4 regions of the Pusillimonas sp. NJUB218 genome follow, and region 1 is predicted to be linked to each of the others. Evidence: predicted binding sites of a transcription regulator. Region 1 holds the regulator's gene; each other region holds the start of a gene.
The links. Region 1 encodes LexA, which represses DNA repair genes until DNA is damaged. Its sites were predicted from a motif close to ACTGTATNNNNATACAGT; they were not measured.
Positions count from the first base shown of each region.

Region 1 (3,975 bases):
TATGGCCTAGAAAAGGTCAAAGAGCGCATCATCGAATATCTTGCTGTTCAGCAACGCGTCGACAAACTCAAAGCGCCTATTCTTTGTCTCGTTGGGCCACCTGGTGTGGGTAAAACGTCGCTGGGTCAGTCGATTGCGCGCGCCACTAATCGTAAGTTTGTGCGCATGGCCTTGGGCGGTGTGCGCGACGAAGCCGAAATTCGCGGCCACCGTCGCACATATATCGGCTCTATGCCGGGCAAGATTCTGCAGAACATGTCTAAGGTTGCGGTGCGCAACCCCTTGTTCCTGCTCGATGAAATCGACAAAATGGGCGCGGATTTCCGTGGCGATCCTTCGTCGGCTTTGCTTGAGGTGCTCGACCCTGAACAAAACCACACTTTCCAGGATCACTACATCGAAGTCGATTTCGACTTGTCAGATGTTATGTTCGTGGCGACCAGCAACACCCTGAACATTCCGCCTGCGCTGCTCGATCGCATGGAAGTCATTCGCCTGTCGGGTTACACCGAAGACGAAAAGGTCCATATTGCCTTCGACCATTTGTTGCCCAAGCTCATGAAAAACAATGGCGTGCGCGAAGGCGAGATGCAGGTCGACGAGTCGGCCGTACGCGATATCGTGCGCTACTACACCCGTGAAGCCGGTGTACGTGCCCTTGAACGCGAAATCAGCAAGCTGTGCCGTAAGGTCGTCAAAAAGACGCTCGAGAAACACCCCGAGGCCGTCAAGCCAGCCAAGAAGGGTACCGCTACTGCTGTCGAAAAAGTCGTAATTACCGCCGACAACTTAAGCGATTTCCTTGGTGTGCGCCGTTATAACTACGGTATGGCCGAGAAAGAAAACAAGGTCGGACAGGTTACCGGGCTGGCCTGGACAGAAGTCGGCGGTGATTTGCTCACCATCGAAGTGGCCGATATGCCGGGTAAGGGCAATGTGATTCGTACCGGTTCGCTGGGCGATGTCATGAAAGAGTCGGTCGAAGCAGCGCGTACGGTAGTTCGGTCGCGGGCCCAGAAGTGGGGCATTTTGTCGTCGGTCTTCGAGAAGCGTGATCTGCACATTCACTTCCCCGAAGGCGCCACGCCCAAAGACGGTCCGTCGGCGGGTATTGCGGTGACGACGGCCATGGTGTCCGCCTTAACCGGTATCCCGGTGCGTGCCGACGTAGCCATGACGGGTGAAATTACCCTTCGCGGCGAAGTCTTGCCTATTGGCGGCCTGAAAGAGAAGCTGTTGGCCGCTCATCGGGGCGGGATCAAAACCGTGCTGATCCCCGAAGAGAACGTGAAAGATCTAGCCGACATTCCGGATAACGTCAAGAACCATCTTGAGATTATCCCTGTGCGCTGGATTGACCGTGTTTTGGAAGTCGCTCTGCAAAGTATGCCCGAGCCTTTGTCTGATGAAGAAGTTGCCCGTTTGACGGCCGAGGCGCTGGCTAGCGCGAAAGCGTCGGGTACCGACACGGCTTCGGACGCCGTGATGAAGCATTAAACGCTGTTTTGGCCTGAAAACCGGTAAATAAGCCGGTTTTTCAGGGCCGGGCCGGTCAAGTGAGCTCTGGTCTGGCTTGGCCGTTTTAAAAACCCAAAGTTTGTTGCCTGTTGGGGCAAACTTTGGGTTTTTTTGTGGGTGGTGCAGCGGGCTGGGCCGTTAGGCTGCCTGGCCGCGCCAAGCGCAATGTTGCCCGGTGGCTTTACTGCATGGTGCGTATCAGGCCAACGGCGATACCCTCGAGGGCGAACTCGTCGTGGGCTTGGACTTCAATGGGGGAAAAGTCGGGGTTTTCAGGGAGCAAGCGGATGTGCCGGCCTTGGCGTTCGAGGCGTTTGACCGTGACGTCGTCGCCTAGCCGGGCGACAACAATTTGGCCGTTGCGTGCTTCGGTGACTTTTTTTACGGCAAGCAGGTCGCCATCGAGGATGCCGGCATCGCGCATGCTAAGACCACGTACTTTAAGCAGGTAGTCGGGCACTTGGGTGAACAAGGCCGGCTCGACGGCGATTTCTCGCTCGATGTGGGGGGTGGCCAATATGGGGCTACCCGCTGCAACGCGCCCAATGACCGGTAAGAGCATACGCTCTAGGAATGGGGTGCCGGTAAAGGCAGTTGACGCCGACTTGTCGTGTGATTGTGTAACGGGGTGAGGCGCGCCTGCCGCGTAGGCGTGAGGTGTGCTGGCCGTGTGGGGTTGCAGCGTACCGGCCGCGTCGGGCGCAGGGCTGGCAACGCCGGGTTGTTGACCTGGGGCAGGCGTAAGCAGGCGGATGCCTCGCGATGCGCCGGCTGTAAGTGCAATGGCGCCTTTGCGCGCCAATGCTTTAAGGTGATCTTCGGCGGCATTGGCTGAGCGGAAACCCAGTTCGCGTGCGATTTCGGCGCGCGTGGGGGGGAACCCTGTACGCCCGATTTGCTGACGGATGAGGTCGAGGATTTGCTGCTGACGGGCGGTGAGTTTTAAGGCCATAATAAAATAGGGCTGTATATAAATACAGCCCTATTGTGCCTTAGTCGGCCTAGCTTGGCAAGTGTAGGCTTAGCCTATAACTTTGGCGATGGCATTGACGACGTAATCGATGTTGCGGCTGTTCAGTGCAGCGACGCAAATCCGGCCGCTGCTGACAGCGTATACGCCGTGTTCGTTGCGCAGGACATCGACCTGGGCGGCCGTGAGGCCTGAATAAGAGAACATGCCGCGCTGCGTTTTAACGAAGTCAAAGTTTTGTTTGACGCCGTGGTCTTTAAGTTTGGTGACGAATTGTTCGCGCATGCTGCGAATGCGGTTGCGCATTTCGCCCAGTTCGTCAACCCACAGGCTGTAAAGTTCGGGGTTGTTAAGCACCGACGCGACAACGGTGCCGCCGTGTGTGGGCGGGTTCGAGTAGTTGGTACGAATCACCCGCTTGACCTGACTGAGGACGCGCGCGTTTTCGTCTTTCGAACCGCAAATCAGGGTCAGGGCGCCAACACGTTCGCCGTACAGCGAGAACGATTTCGAGAACGAGGAGCTGACCAGCATGGTCATGCCCAGATCGGCAAACAGGCGAACGACCGATGCGTCTTGCTCGAGCCCGTCGCCAAAGCCCTGGTAAGCGATGTCGAGGAAGGGGACCAAGCCAGCGTTTTTGACCGTGTTGGCGATTTCTTGCCATTGCGCTGCGGTGGGGTCGACGCCTGTGGGATTGTGGCAGCAAGCGTGCAACACGACAACCGTACCTTTGGGCAACGCTTTAAGCGCGCCTACCATGCCGTCGAAATCGAGGCCGTGGGTTTCAGGGTTGTAGTAGGGGTAGTTTTCAACGACGAAGCCGGCGCGCTCGAAGATGGCGCGGTGGTTTTCCCAACTGGGGTTGCTGATGACGACCTTGGCGTTGGGCGACAACTGTTTGAGGAAGTCGGCGCCAATTTTAAGTGCACCGGTGCCCCCGATGGTTTGGACGGTGAGTGCACGGCCATCGGCAATAATGCCCGAATCTTTACCCAGCAACAGGGTTTGAGCACCTTTGTTGTAGGCGGCCAGCCCCTCGATGGGCAGGTAGCCACGCGGGGCGGCGGCCTGGGCGCGCTGAGCTTCGGCCTGTTGTACGGCCTTGAGCAACGGAATTCGACCTTGATCATCGTAGTAAACACCAACGCCCAGATTGACTTTTTCTGTGCGAGTATCGGCGTTGTACTGTTCGGTCAGGCCAAGGATGGGGTCGCGCGGTGCCAGTTCGACGGCTTCGAAGATAGAGGTCATATTACCTGTTGATTGGGTGAGAAATAAGGAAGAAATATGAATCGCTTAATAGTGAGATAATAAGGGGTTTACCCTTAGGTGTCTAGCATGGCCGCAACAAAACCCGGTTTCGTCCAGTACTCGAATAGCCCGTTTCAGCTGTACCAGCCGTACCCGCCCGCGGGCGATCAGCCGGCTGCTATTGATGCGCTGGTCGAGGGGGTTGAAGACGGCTTGATGTTCCAGACTTTGCT
Region 1 is NZ_NQMK01000009.1:126,425-130,399, reverse strand. Features, by position in the region: gene lon (endopeptidase La) at 1-1,497, shown strand, start outside; gene lexA (transcriptional repressor LexA) at 1,700-2,470, opposite strand; gene CHR62_RS12480 (amino acid aminotransferase) at 2,540-3,742, opposite strand; gene uvrB (excinuclease ABC subunit UvrB) at 3,830-3,975, shown strand, end outside.

Region 2 (3,975 bases), 110 kb from region 1:
GGGTTGTGTCTGGTCATGGTAACGCGCATCGACAACCGCGAAGTGGCCATGGTGTTTTTAAATTCGCAAGGCCGGTATTCGCGTATTGGCGATGCAGTCAGGGTACGTAACTACGTCGAAAAACATATCAACCTGGCCATGCTGAAGTAATCCCATGTGCATTGCCTATCTGGCCTTGCGCACGCACGAAGACTGGCCTTTATTTATTGCGGCCAATCGTGACGAATTCCATGCCCGCCCGGCCCGCCCGGCAGCTCCCTGGCCCGATCACCCGCACATTATTGCCGGGGTCGACGAAGCAGCAGGCGGTACCTGGCTGGGCATTACGCGCCAGGGGCGCTTTGCCCTGTTGACCAACTACCGCGACCTGCGCATGCCTGGCCCAAGCAACCCGGTATCGCGCGGCGAGCTGGTCAAGTCTTACCTGACTGCAACCCAAAGCGCCCAAGACTACGCGGGAGCCTCGGCACGCAACGGGCATTTATACGCCGGTTTTAATTTAATTGTGGGCGACCTGCAGCAGGCCTGGTATAGCGGCAACCAAACCAAAACACCCCACGAAGCCCAGGCGCTGGCGCCAGGGCGTTATGTGTTGTCGAATCATTTGCTGGATACCGCCTGGCCCAAAACCGAACGTTTACGTACGCTGCTGGACCACTTCCCCATTACACACCTGGAACGTTCGATCAACCGGGTGTACGACCTGCTGAAAGACACTACCCAGGCCGAAGACGCCGAGCTGCCCGAAACAGGGCTAAGCCTGGAAAGAGAACGCTTGCTAAGCAGTGCGTTTATCGTCAGCCCCGACTATGGCACCCGATGCTCTACGGTGATTGCCGTACATAAAAGCGGGCACGCCATTTTTAGCGAAACCACCTATAACCGCGAAGGCCAGCCTATTGAGCGCCACGACTGGCCCTGGCACATTGGCTTGCCCGACTAATGCAGTGTTGTGCCCAGCGGGGCCTGGGTATCGATGCCGTCGTCAGGATCGCAAGACTTTTCTTTAAGCGTTGACATCGCTTCTTTCCAGCTGCGCATGGGCACACAGGTTTTAAGCCGGTGAATGGCTTGATCGACCAGCGCCGTGTGCAAATCGTGCCCCACACTTGAGGCAATATCGAGCGTGGCATCGCCGCCCAGATCGGACAAATGCGCGTGCACGTTTTGCATGACTGATTTAGGCACGACCGGATCGTTGGCGCCATGCAAAAAGTGCAGTGTGGTGGCTGCAGGGGCGACAGCAGGCAAACTGGCATAGCACCCCGAAAAAGCCAGTACTCGACCTGCCAGGTCGGGCTGGGTCAGGGTCGCTTCGAGCGCCAGGGTTGCCCCTTGCCCAAACCCAGCCAGCGCCGTGGCTTCGCCACCCAGCGACAACTGTTTTTGCACCCACTGAACATAGGCAATGAAGCGTGGCAATGCGGCTTCGACGCGCTGAACATAGTTGTATTCGTTCAGGCCGTCTTGGTCGAACCAGTGATGCCGAGACGGCGCCGTGGCCAACGGGCCATACATCAGGGCTAATGCCGCCTGCGGGAAGGCGGCCAATAGCGCTTTTTTAAGCCCTTCGAGTTGATCGGGGCTGGCTGCATCGTCGTGCAGCAAGACAAACAACAAGGTAGGACGCTGGTTCGCCGGTACAAACACGACGGGGTCGGGAATAGGAATGCTTTGATCTGACATAAAAAAAACCACAAAAGCTCAAGCCCCCATAATAAACGAAGCCGGCGCCCAAGGCTTGTTTTACGCTGCCGATACGTTTAAAATTTACTGTATATTTAAACAGTATTTATTAAACGAAAACAAACCGGGGCGGGCATGCTTAATGTGCAAGATATTCATCCGGCCTTATGGCGGGCGTCGCAGTTGGCAGCAAGCCATCGGGCAACCATCAGCACGGGTTGGACCGGGTTAAACCAACAGTTGCCGGGGCAAGGCTGGCCATGCGGGGCCATCACCGAACTATGCCTGCCCCAACCCGGCGTGGGCGAACTACGCCTGCTACGCCCGGCCCTGGCACAGTGCCCACCCAAACAACAAATTGTGCTTATCAACTGCCCTTTCATGCCTAACGCGCAATGCTGGGCCAACTGGTCATTACTGCACAATCATCCGTTGCTGTGGGTCAATGCCCAAAGCCTCCCAGACATCTTATGGGCAGCCGAACAAACCCTGCGTCACGACGCCTGCGCCGCCTTGCTGTGCTGGCTACCCAAAGGGGTATCGTCCAAGCAGCTACGCCGGCTGGGTATTGCCGCGCAAGGCACCCAGGCTTTGTGCTTCCTGCTCAATCACGTCAATCAACTTCAACAGCCCAGCCCGGCCCCCTTACGCATCGGGGTGCATCCCGCGCCCAATGGGGTGCAACTGCATATTGCCAAGCGTCAGGGGCCGGCCTGCCATGCGCCAGTTATGGTTGCCCTTAACGACTTGCCCCGGCGCCCTACGGCAACCCCGCACCCAGCCCCCGTTGTCAGCCATGCGCTTTATCAGCCTGTATTTCACTAAGCCATCGGTAGCGCTTATCTACGCACTACGCACGGCCATTCATATTGCCCAAATTTTTACGCCTCGGGTGGCCTGCCTGCATGCCAGCCAGGTCATCGTGCTCGACATCGAAGCCAGCCTGGCCTTATTCAACGGGCCTGGTGCTTTGTATAAACGTTTGCTAGGCCAATTGCAGCAGCAGGGGTTGCAACCCGTTGCCGCCCTGGCACCCACCGCACAGGGGGCCATCTGGCTGTCGCAATACCCTGGCACGTTACAACGGCGGTGCCTGGCGTTGCCTACGCTGCATCGCCGGCTCGACGCGCTGCAGCTGCAATACATTCAATCGCTGGCCCCGTGGCAGGGCTGGCTTCACGGCATAGGCTGCACGCACCTGGGCCAGCTGCGTCGCCTGCCCCGTCAGGCGCTTCAGCAGCGCACTGCCCCCACCCTGCTCCAAGCACTCGACTACGCCTATGGGCATGCGCCACAGCTGTATACCTGGGAACCGGCCCCCGAACATTTCAACCATACGCAAGAGCTCGACTTCCGTCTTGAACATGCACCGGGCCTACTCTACCCCTTGCAACGGCTTATCGACCAGGCCTGCCTATGGCTAAACCTGCGCCAGCGGTCTTGCCGGCAGTTGCATTTCTTACTGCACCACGAAAAGGGCCGAAAGGCACAGCCGCCCACCCTGCTGTCACTTTCTATTTCCGAGCCCGCCTGGCAAACCCACAGTTTTCTTCCTGTGCTTAAAGAACAACTTGGGCGCTGCGCACTGCCCGCCCCGGCCATTGCCGTCACTTTGCGTATCGATCACTCCGAGCCCCGGGCGGTACACAGCACCACACTGTTTCCCGAACCAGGGCAGTGGCAACGCAACGAACAGCAACTCTTCGATCTGCTTCGGGCCAGGCTGGGCCCGCACAGCCTGCTTGCCCCACGGCCGCGGGCCGATCACCGCCCCGAAATCGCCAATCGATGGGCCCCCATGGCCTGCTCAATACGCCCGGCCGAAAAGCCCGTGACAGGCATGCTGCCCACCGCGCCACCGCCCCGGCCATTTTTTATGCTGGATACGCCACAAGCCTTAACTGTTGTTAATCACCGCCCCACGCATAACCAACATCCGCTTACCCTGGTACAAGGCCCCGAACGCATCGAAAGCGGCTGGTGGGAAGCCAGCGCCCGGCAGGCCCGCGACTACTTTATCGCTCAAGACCCTCAGGGCATTCAGTACTGGGTGTTTCGGCCCAGCCCCTCACGCGCAAACGCAAACACTGAACGCTGGTTCTTGCACGGGCTGTTTGCCTGACCGCACCTGTTGCAATCCATGTCATCAACCCTGCCCTATGCCGAGCTCGATTGCCAGTCCAACTTCAGCTTCCTGAAAGGGGCCTCGCACCCTGAAGAACTGGTCGCCCGCGCGGCGGCATTAGGCTATACAGCTTTGGCACTGGCCGACGACTGTTCGCTGGCCGG
Region 2 is NZ_NQMK01000009.1:17,794-21,768, forward strand. Features, by position in the region: gene pbpG (D-alanyl-D-alanine endopeptidase) at 1-150, shown strand, start outside; gene CHR62_RS11970 (NRDE family protein) at 155-943, shown strand; gene ypfH (esterase) at 940-1,686, opposite strand; gene imuA (translesion DNA synthesis-associated protein ImuA) at 1,822-2,511, shown strand; gene CHR62_RS11985 (DNA polymerase Y family protein) at 2,483-3,808, shown strand; gene CHR62_RS11990 (error-prone DNA polymerase) at 3,827-3,975, shown strand, end outside.
Region 2: imuA (translesion DNA synthesis-associated protein ImuA) is a predicted target of LexA. The motif match lies at 1,773-1,790, and genes of this name have one in related genera.

Region 3 (3,975 bases), on a different contig from region 1:
CACCGTGTTGTAGGCGCGCGCCAGGCGGGTGATGGAGTCGAGCAAAATGACGACGTCTTTTTTGAGTTCGACCAGACGCTTGGCTTTTTCGATGACCATTTCGGCCACCTGAACGTGACGGGTGGCGGGCTCGTCGAACGTCGACGCCACGACCTCGCCGCGCACGGTGCGCTGCATTTCGGTGACTTCTTCAGGGCGTTCGTCGACCAGCAGCACAATGACCGTGGCTTCGGGGTAATTGGTGGTAATGGCATGTGCAATGTGCTGCATCATGACCGTTTTACCCGATTTGGGGCTGGCAACGATGAGGGCGCGCTGGCCTTTGCCGATAGGGGCAAAGATGTCCATGATACGGCCCGTGATGTTCTCTTCGCTTTTGATGTCGCGTTCGAGCGTCATGACCTGATTGGGGTGCAACGGGGTCAGGTTTTCGAACATGATCCGGTGCTTGATGGCCTCGGGTTGCATGCCGTTGACCTTGTCGACCTTGACCAGGGCAAAGTAGCGTTCGCCGTCTTTCGGTGTGCGCACTTCGCCTTCGATGGAGTCGCCCGTATGCAAATTGAAACGGCGGATCTGGGACGGCGAAATGTAGATGTCGTCGGTGCTGGCCAGATAAGACGTGTCGGGGGAACGCAAAAAGCCGAAACCGTCGGGCAGGACTTCGAGAACGCCGTCGCCGAAGATCTGTTCGCCTTGTTTGGCGCGACGCTTCATGATGGCAAACATGATTTCTTGTTTGCGCAGGCGGCTGGCGTTGTCGATATCCAGGCTGGCAGCCATTTCGAGCAGCTGCGAAACGTGCAGCGCTTTGAGTTCGGTGAGATGCATGAGAGGGGAAGAAGGGAAGTTGAGCTAGTGGCAGGCCTGGACAGGCCTGCGCGCAAGTGAAAAACGGTTAGTTGGCGTTAGACGGCGTCGTCGAGAAAGGCGCCAAGCTGAGACTTGGTGAGCGCGCCTACTTTAGTGGCGGCTGCCTTGCCGTCTTTGAACAGCATGAGCGTCGGGATGCCTCGTACACCAAATTTTGCAGCGGTGTCGGGGTTTTCGTCAACGTTTAGCTTGGCAATAGTAACACGACCTTGGTATGTCTTGGCCGCTTCGTCTAGCAGCGGGGCGATCATTTTGCAGGGCCCGCACCATGCAGCCCAGTAGTCGACCAGGACAGGGCCGTCGGCTTGAAGAACGTCGGCTTCGAAGCTGGCGTCGGTAACGTTTTTGATGAGTTCGCTCATGGTATTGAAATAAAGGTTTGAGTTACTAAAAACTATACTAAGCATAACATCTGCCGGGTTTTGCTGACTACCAGGTTAGCGGATCTGAGGCAAAATACTGTTTTTTCGTCCACCAGATTTTTGGGGAAACCTTGGCTACGACACCACACTACGACGAAGCATCGATTCGGGTTCTGAAAGGACTGGAGCCGGTACGCCAGCGCCCGGGCATGTATACCCGCACCGAAAGCCCGCTGCATATTCTGCAAGAGGTTATCGACAACGCTGCCGACGAAGCTTTGGCAGGGTTTGGCACGCAAATCAGCGTGACCCTGCATACCGACGGCAGCATTTCCGTCGAAGACGACGGGCGTGGTATTCCGGTGGGCTTGCATCCCGAAGAGCAGGTGCCGGTGGTTGAAATTGTGTTTACGCGACTGCATGCCGGCGGCAAATTCGACAAGAAGGCCGGGGGGGCCTATGCCTTCTCGGGGGGCTTGCACGGCGTGGGCGTGTCGGTCACCAATGCGTTGTCCACGCGGCTTGAGGTTGATGTGATGCGTGACGGGTTGACGCATCGTCTGGTGTTCGGGCATGGCGAGGTTATCGAACCCTTGCAACCGCTGCAGTCGGTACCTAAAAAAAGAACCGGCACCCGCGTTCGTGTCTGGCCCGATCCGCAGTACTTCGATTCCGCAGTCATTCCAGCGGCCGAACTGGTCCATTCGTTGCGCAGCAAAGCTGTGTTGCTCAGCGGCATCAAAGTGTCGTTGACTGTTGAAAAAACCGGTGAAACCCGTCAATGGCAATATGCCGATGGCTTGCGCAGTTACCTTGACGAAGCCCTGGGCGATGCCGAGCGCATTGTGCCGCTCTTCGAAGGGCGCCAGTATGCCGGCGCCGACGACGACAGTTTTTCGGAAGGCGAGGGCGCGCATTGGGCGGTGGTCTGGACATCCGAGGGTAATGTCGTGCGTGAGTCTTACGTCAACCTGATCCCCACCCCGGCGGGCGGGACTCACGAGGCGGGTCTGCGTGACGGTTTGTTCAATGCGGTCAAATCCTTCGCCGAACTGCACAACCTTATTCCCAAAGGAGTGCGCCTGTTACCCGAAGACGTTTTTGCACGCGCCAGTTTTGTGTTGTCGGCCAAAGTGCTCGACCCACAGTTTCAAGGCCAGATCAAAGAGCGCTTAAATAGTCGCGATGCGGTCCGGTTGGTCAGTGCCTACGTTAAGAACGCGCTCGAACTGGTCTTGCACGCCAACGTCGAGGCTGGCAAAAAACTAGCCGAAAGCGCTATTCGTCAGGCTCAGGCGCGGGCCCGTTCAGCGCAAAAAGTCGAAAAGCGTAAAAGCTCGGGCGTTGCCGTATTGCCTGGCAAACTGACCGATTGCGAGTCTTCCGACGCGTCGCGTACCGAGCTGTTCCTGGTCGAAGGTGACTCTGCCGGCGGCTCTGCAAAAATGGGGCGCGACAAAGAGTTTCAGGCTATTTTGCCCCTGCGCGGCAAGGTGCTTAATTCGTGGGAAGTCGAGCGTGACCGGCTTTTTGCCAATAACGAAATTCACGATATTTCGGTCGCGATCGGTGTCGACCCGCACGGTCCGGACGATACCGTTGACCTGTCCGGATTGCGTTACGGACGTGTTTGTATTTTGTCGGATGCCGACGTCGACGGTTCCCACATTCAGGTGTTGTTGCTCACGTTGTTTTTTCGGCACTTCCCCCGTCTGGTCGAATCGGGGCACGTTTATATTGCCCGGCCGCCCCTGTTTCGGGTCGATGTTCCCGCATTGGGTAAGCGCCCGGCGCGCAAGCTGTATTGTCTCGATCAGGGCGAACTCGAAGCGGTACAAGACAAGTTGCGTGCCGAAGGCGTGCGCGAGGGGTCCTGGAGCATCAGCCGCTTCAAAGGCCTGGGCGAAATGAGTGCCGAGCAACTTTGGGAAACCACCATGAACCCGGACACCCGCCGCCTGATGGTGGTGTCGTGCGGCGAGCTGGGTGTGAAAGGCACCGTAGAAATGTTCGACATGCTGATGGGTAAGGGCGAATCGGCGCAGCGCCGCGCCTGGCTCGAAGAGAAAGGCAATCTTGCCGATGTCGACGTCTAACTAAATAAAGCAGGACAACACTTTTTATGGACAACACTCAACCCGGCTTGTTTGACGGCGGCGACGATGGCGAACAGCTCACGCTGGGCCACTACGCCGAACAAGCCTATCTTGATTATGCGGTGTCGGTGGTGCGTGGGCGCGCTTTGCCCGAAGTAGCCGATGGGCAAAAGCCCGTACAACGTCGTATTTTGTATGCCATGGACGCCATGGGGCTGGGGCCCAACGCCAAGCCGGTCAAGTCGGCGCGTGTGGTTGGCGATGTGCTGGGCAAGTATCACCCGCACGGCGACCAGGCTGCCTACGATGCCATGGTACGTATGGCGCAAGACTTTTCCCTGCGCTACCCGCTTGTCGACGGGCAAGGCAATTTTGGTTCTCGCGATGGCGATAACGCCGCAGCCATGCGATACACCGAAGCACGTCTGACGCCGTTTTCAAAGGTGTTGCTCGACGAACTCGACGAGGGTACGGTCGATTTTGCGCCCAACTACGATGGTAGCCAGAAAGAGCCGCAATTGTTACCAGCGCGCTTGCCCGTCATGTTGCTTAACGGGGCTTCGGGTATTGCCGTAGGTATGGCCACCGAAATCCCGTCGCACAATTTGCGCGAGATCGCCCAGGCTTGCGTGGCTTTGTTGCGT
Region 3 is NZ_NQMK01000006.1:11,014-14,988, reverse strand. Features, by position in the region: gene rho (transcription termination factor Rho) at 1-831, opposite strand, end outside; gene trxA (thioredoxin TrxA) at 909-1,235, opposite strand; gene CHR62_RS08785 (DNA topoisomerase IV subunit B) at 1,445-3,331, shown strand; gene parC (DNA topoisomerase IV subunit A) at 3,358-3,975, shown strand, end outside.
Region 3: CHR62_RS08785 (DNA topoisomerase IV subunit B) is a predicted target of LexA. The motif match lies at 1,332-1,349, and genes of this name have one in related genera.

Region 4 (3,975 bases), on a different contig from region 1:
GACAATATGCCTGACCTTAATAAAATCAAAGCAAGATGTCCTGCAATAAACGAGTTCGACTCTTTAAAAGGTTGAGAAACGGCATCGAGTGCTACGACACCAATTTGTAGGGCGCATGAGTAATTTTCGAAGTAAGCAATTCCGAGGAGAGGTCTATACGTTTGAACATTTGGAGCCGATCAAATTCAACATGCCTTTAAACGCAGCATCGACCTTGTTTGTTGGTCTGTCAGTTGAGTTTGGGTGCCATTGTTTCACTGAGGCGTTTGACCCAGATAAACATACCCCGGACTATCGTTACGTTCACAAAAACGAGACAAGGGCTTTTGATCTTTTGCGATACCAATGTTCTCTGCAACTGCCAAACATCATGACTGATTTGCAACGAGGACTCGTTTATCGAGCTGACGATAGTTATACCTATGTTGCCCGAATAGCATTGTCAGCAAATGATAGTAGCCAACCATACTCAATTTTCTTTAGCCTAAAAAACATTCATAACGCAAAGGAACCAGCGTTGAAAATGTTCGTCAAGAGTGCGTACTTGAAACCATTGGTAGCGAGTAAAAACGCGCATAGCTGGCGTTTCACATCGTTGGCTGGGCAGGTGTCAGGCGTCTTTTCAGCAAAAGACGTAAAGCCTAAACCCGTGAAGAAAAAGTAAAAGGCCCCGCAGGGCCTTTGACCGACGGGACAAACCCGCCTGCGAGCTTCTGTTACCCTTGCTAACCGCAAGACCCAAATTAGCTTTGGGCAGCATGTTCGTATTGCACTCGCTCTCGAACATCTTGGATTGATCATACCAATTTGATCAAAAATGATCAAGCATTAAACAACGCTATTTAATCGGCCCGAGCCAACACAGAATTAAAACAGGCAGCGTTGGGCTAGGCGTTCTTGCTGTACCGGTCATTGTGTCACATCGTTCTCGGATTCAAGGGCTACGCACCTACGGTGCTTGCGTCCGTTCGGCCGTCCATGACCCTTGAGTCCTGCGCTTGCGACGTGACCGACTCCCGGCCAGGGCAATTCCGCCCTGCAATCAGGAGAACACCATGCTTCAAGATACACAAATTCTGGCTACCGAAGTTAAAGACGAACTGCGCTTTGGGTTTACTGCTCAGCTTTTTGGAGATAGCGCTTGCATAGAGGGCGAAAGGGCGGTTTATCAGTGGATGCGTCGTCTTTGCTCAAGCTATAACGGTGGCTACTGGCAGTTTTACAGCTTATCCAATGGTGGCCATTTTATGATGCCCTCTGGTGCTGATCCACTGCGCTTGGTCTGGCCGCTGAACTGGTCAGATGAAGTGGTCAGTCCCCAGGCAGCAGGCGTCGTTGCTACTCTGTTTGCACTGTCTGAGATGATGGAGCGCGGTGCGGACGATCTGCAGATTCAAAACTTTCACCTCTTGCGTGATTTCCTGGCCGAGCACCCTGAGGCTGGTGCGATGTTTCGACTAACTAATTAAACAATCATAAAGCTCACAGGCCCGCGCATGTCGCGGGTCTTTTTTTGCCTCGCCCCTATATATAGGGACGAGCGACTAATTCCAGTGATCTATTTCGGGTTCTTGAGCAAGGTAGCTGAACACGGTCGGTGCCCCCGGCGCCATTGTCTCAAGCCGAAGCGGGGTGGGGCGGTCTTGCTCCGGGTCAGTGTGTCATGTCGTTCTCGGATTCAAGGGCTGCGCACCTAGGGTGCTTGCGTCCAGTCGGCCGTCTTAGACCCTTGATTCCTGCGCTGCGACATGCCCTTTGAGTGCCGGGCAATTTCGCCCTGACTCGAAAAGGAGATCCTCATGCAACTCGCATTGTTCAGCCCAACTGTTAGCTATACACCTTCGGTAAGTGCCGATCCTACGGCACTTTATGTACGCGATCCTAACGGTGTGTTCGTGCCGGCCGATATCGGCCGAGTGCTGGACGCTGCCCGTCAAATTGCGCACCAGGTTTTGCCTGAGCGTATCGATATGAGTAAGCCACAGCAGGTCAAAGAGTTCTTTGCAATGAAGCTGAACAGCACTTTGGAGCATGAGGTCTTTGCAATGGCGATGCTGGACGCCCAGTATCGCTTGATCGAGTACGTTGAACCGTTTCGCGGCACGCTAACGCAGGCGAGCGTATATCCCCGTGAAGTGGTCAAAATGGCCCTGGCGGCTAACGCAGCGGCAGTCATCATTGCGCATAACCACCCAAGTGGCATGCTTGAACCCAGTGCGGCAGATTTAAGTTTGACTAAACACTTACGCACAGCACTATCCCTGGTGGATATTCGGTTGCTGGATCACATCCTGGTCGCCGGCAATAAGACGCTGTCCTTTGCTGAAAGCGGACAACTTTAAGGATTTGACCCGGTCCGGCGCCCGGTTAAGCGCCGGTATCCAACGATTGATCTCAAACAGAGATTAGGCACGCTACAATACTGTTTTTGTGTACAGTATTTCGTCATGGATACGCCAATCGCACTAAGCACGCTGCCATCGTATGTCTGGACAGCGCCCACAACCTTGCAATGTGGGTTTCCTAGTCCGGCCGAGGATCATGCGGAGCAGCGCCTGGATTTGAGTAGCTTGTTGATTCAGCAGCAGGACGCAACATTTTTTATGCGTGTGCGCGGCGCGTCCATGCGAGATGCCGGCATCGATGACGGCGACCTGGTAGTTATTGATCGCTCCGTCAATGCAAAGCATGGCCAGATTGTCGTGGCTGTCGTTGATGGCGAGTTCACCATTAAGCGCCTCTACAAAAAGCGCAATCAGGTGCGGCTCGAAGCGGCCAACCCGACGTACCCAAACATTGAATTAAAAGATGGCCAGGAGCTGGTCATCTGGGGTGTTGTGACATGGACACTCAAAAAACACAGCCACGGCGTATAGCGCTCATTGATGGCAACTCGTTCTACTGTTCGTGTGAGCGGGTCATGCGCCCCAGCCTGGAGGGCAGGCCCTTGGTGGTGCTTTCAAATAACGATGGCTGCGCCATTGCGCGCACACAAGAAGCCAAAGACCTGGGCGTCAAAATGGGTGCGCCCTGGTTTCAGATCAAGCACCTGGCGCAGACGCATGGTTTATTGGCCCTGTCGGCTAATTTTTCTTTGTATGGTGACTTAAGCCAACGGATGATGAACGTCATCGGGCAATTTTCCCCGCTACAAGAAATCTATTCCATTGACGAGTCTTTTCTGGACTTGACCGGCGTTCAGGGTACCGGCCGCGAGCTGGGCAGCACGATACGCGAGCGCGTCAGACAATGGGTGGGCATACCGACGTGCGTCGGTATTGGCCCCAGTAAAACGCTGGCCAAATTGGCTAATCATCTGGCTAAGAAAATCCCCCGGCTGCAGGGCGTATGTGATTTATCGACGCTTGATCATGAGGGGCGACTTCGGGCGCTGCGTCATGTGTCGATCGAGGATGTGTGGGGCGTAGGGCGGCGCTTGGCGCCCCAATTGCGGGAATTGGGTATTCATACCGCCAGTGACCTGGCTCAGCAAAGTCCCCAGCGCATACAGGAACAGTTTTCGGTGGTCTTAGCCAAGACCGCACGCGAGTTAGCTGGCCAGACCTGTATCGGGTGGGAGGACGAACCGGCTGACAAACAGCAAATCATGTGTTCACGCAGTTTCGGTAAGCCCGTCGTGCAGCTCGTCGACCTGCAGCAGGCGTTAGCGGTGTTTGTGAGTCGCGCCGCGCAAAAGCTGCGGGCACAAGCCTCTTTGACCGAGGCTATTCATGTATTTATTCGCACCAGTCCATTTCGGGACGGCCCCAAATATACCGGCTCGACTGTTGTTCGCATTGCCCGCACTGACGATACGACGATTTTGATTGGTGCCGTAAGTCGGGCGCTGCACAAAATCTATCGCTCCGGCTACGCCTACGCAAAAGCAGGTGTTTGCTTGCTGGAAATTACCCAGCGCTCTATGGCCGAATCGCAATTAGGGTTGTTTGACGCACCGCAGCAGCCTTGCCAGGT
Region 4 is NZ_NQMK01000016.1:35,031-39,005, reverse strand. Features, by position in the region: gene CHR62_RS15340 (hypothetical protein) at 1-75, shown strand, start outside; gene CHR62_RS15335 (hypothetical protein) at 116-664, shown strand; gene CHR62_RS15330 (antirestriction protein) at 1,056-1,469, shown strand; gene CHR62_RS15325 (RadC family protein) at 1,800-2,342, shown strand; gene CHR62_RS15320 (LexA family transcriptional regulator) at 2,448-2,876, shown strand; gene CHR62_RS15315 (Y-family DNA polymerase) at 2,843-3,975, shown strand, end outside.
Region 4: CHR62_RS15320 (LexA family transcriptional regulator) is a predicted target of LexA. The motif match lies at 2,422-2,439, and genes of this name have one in related genera.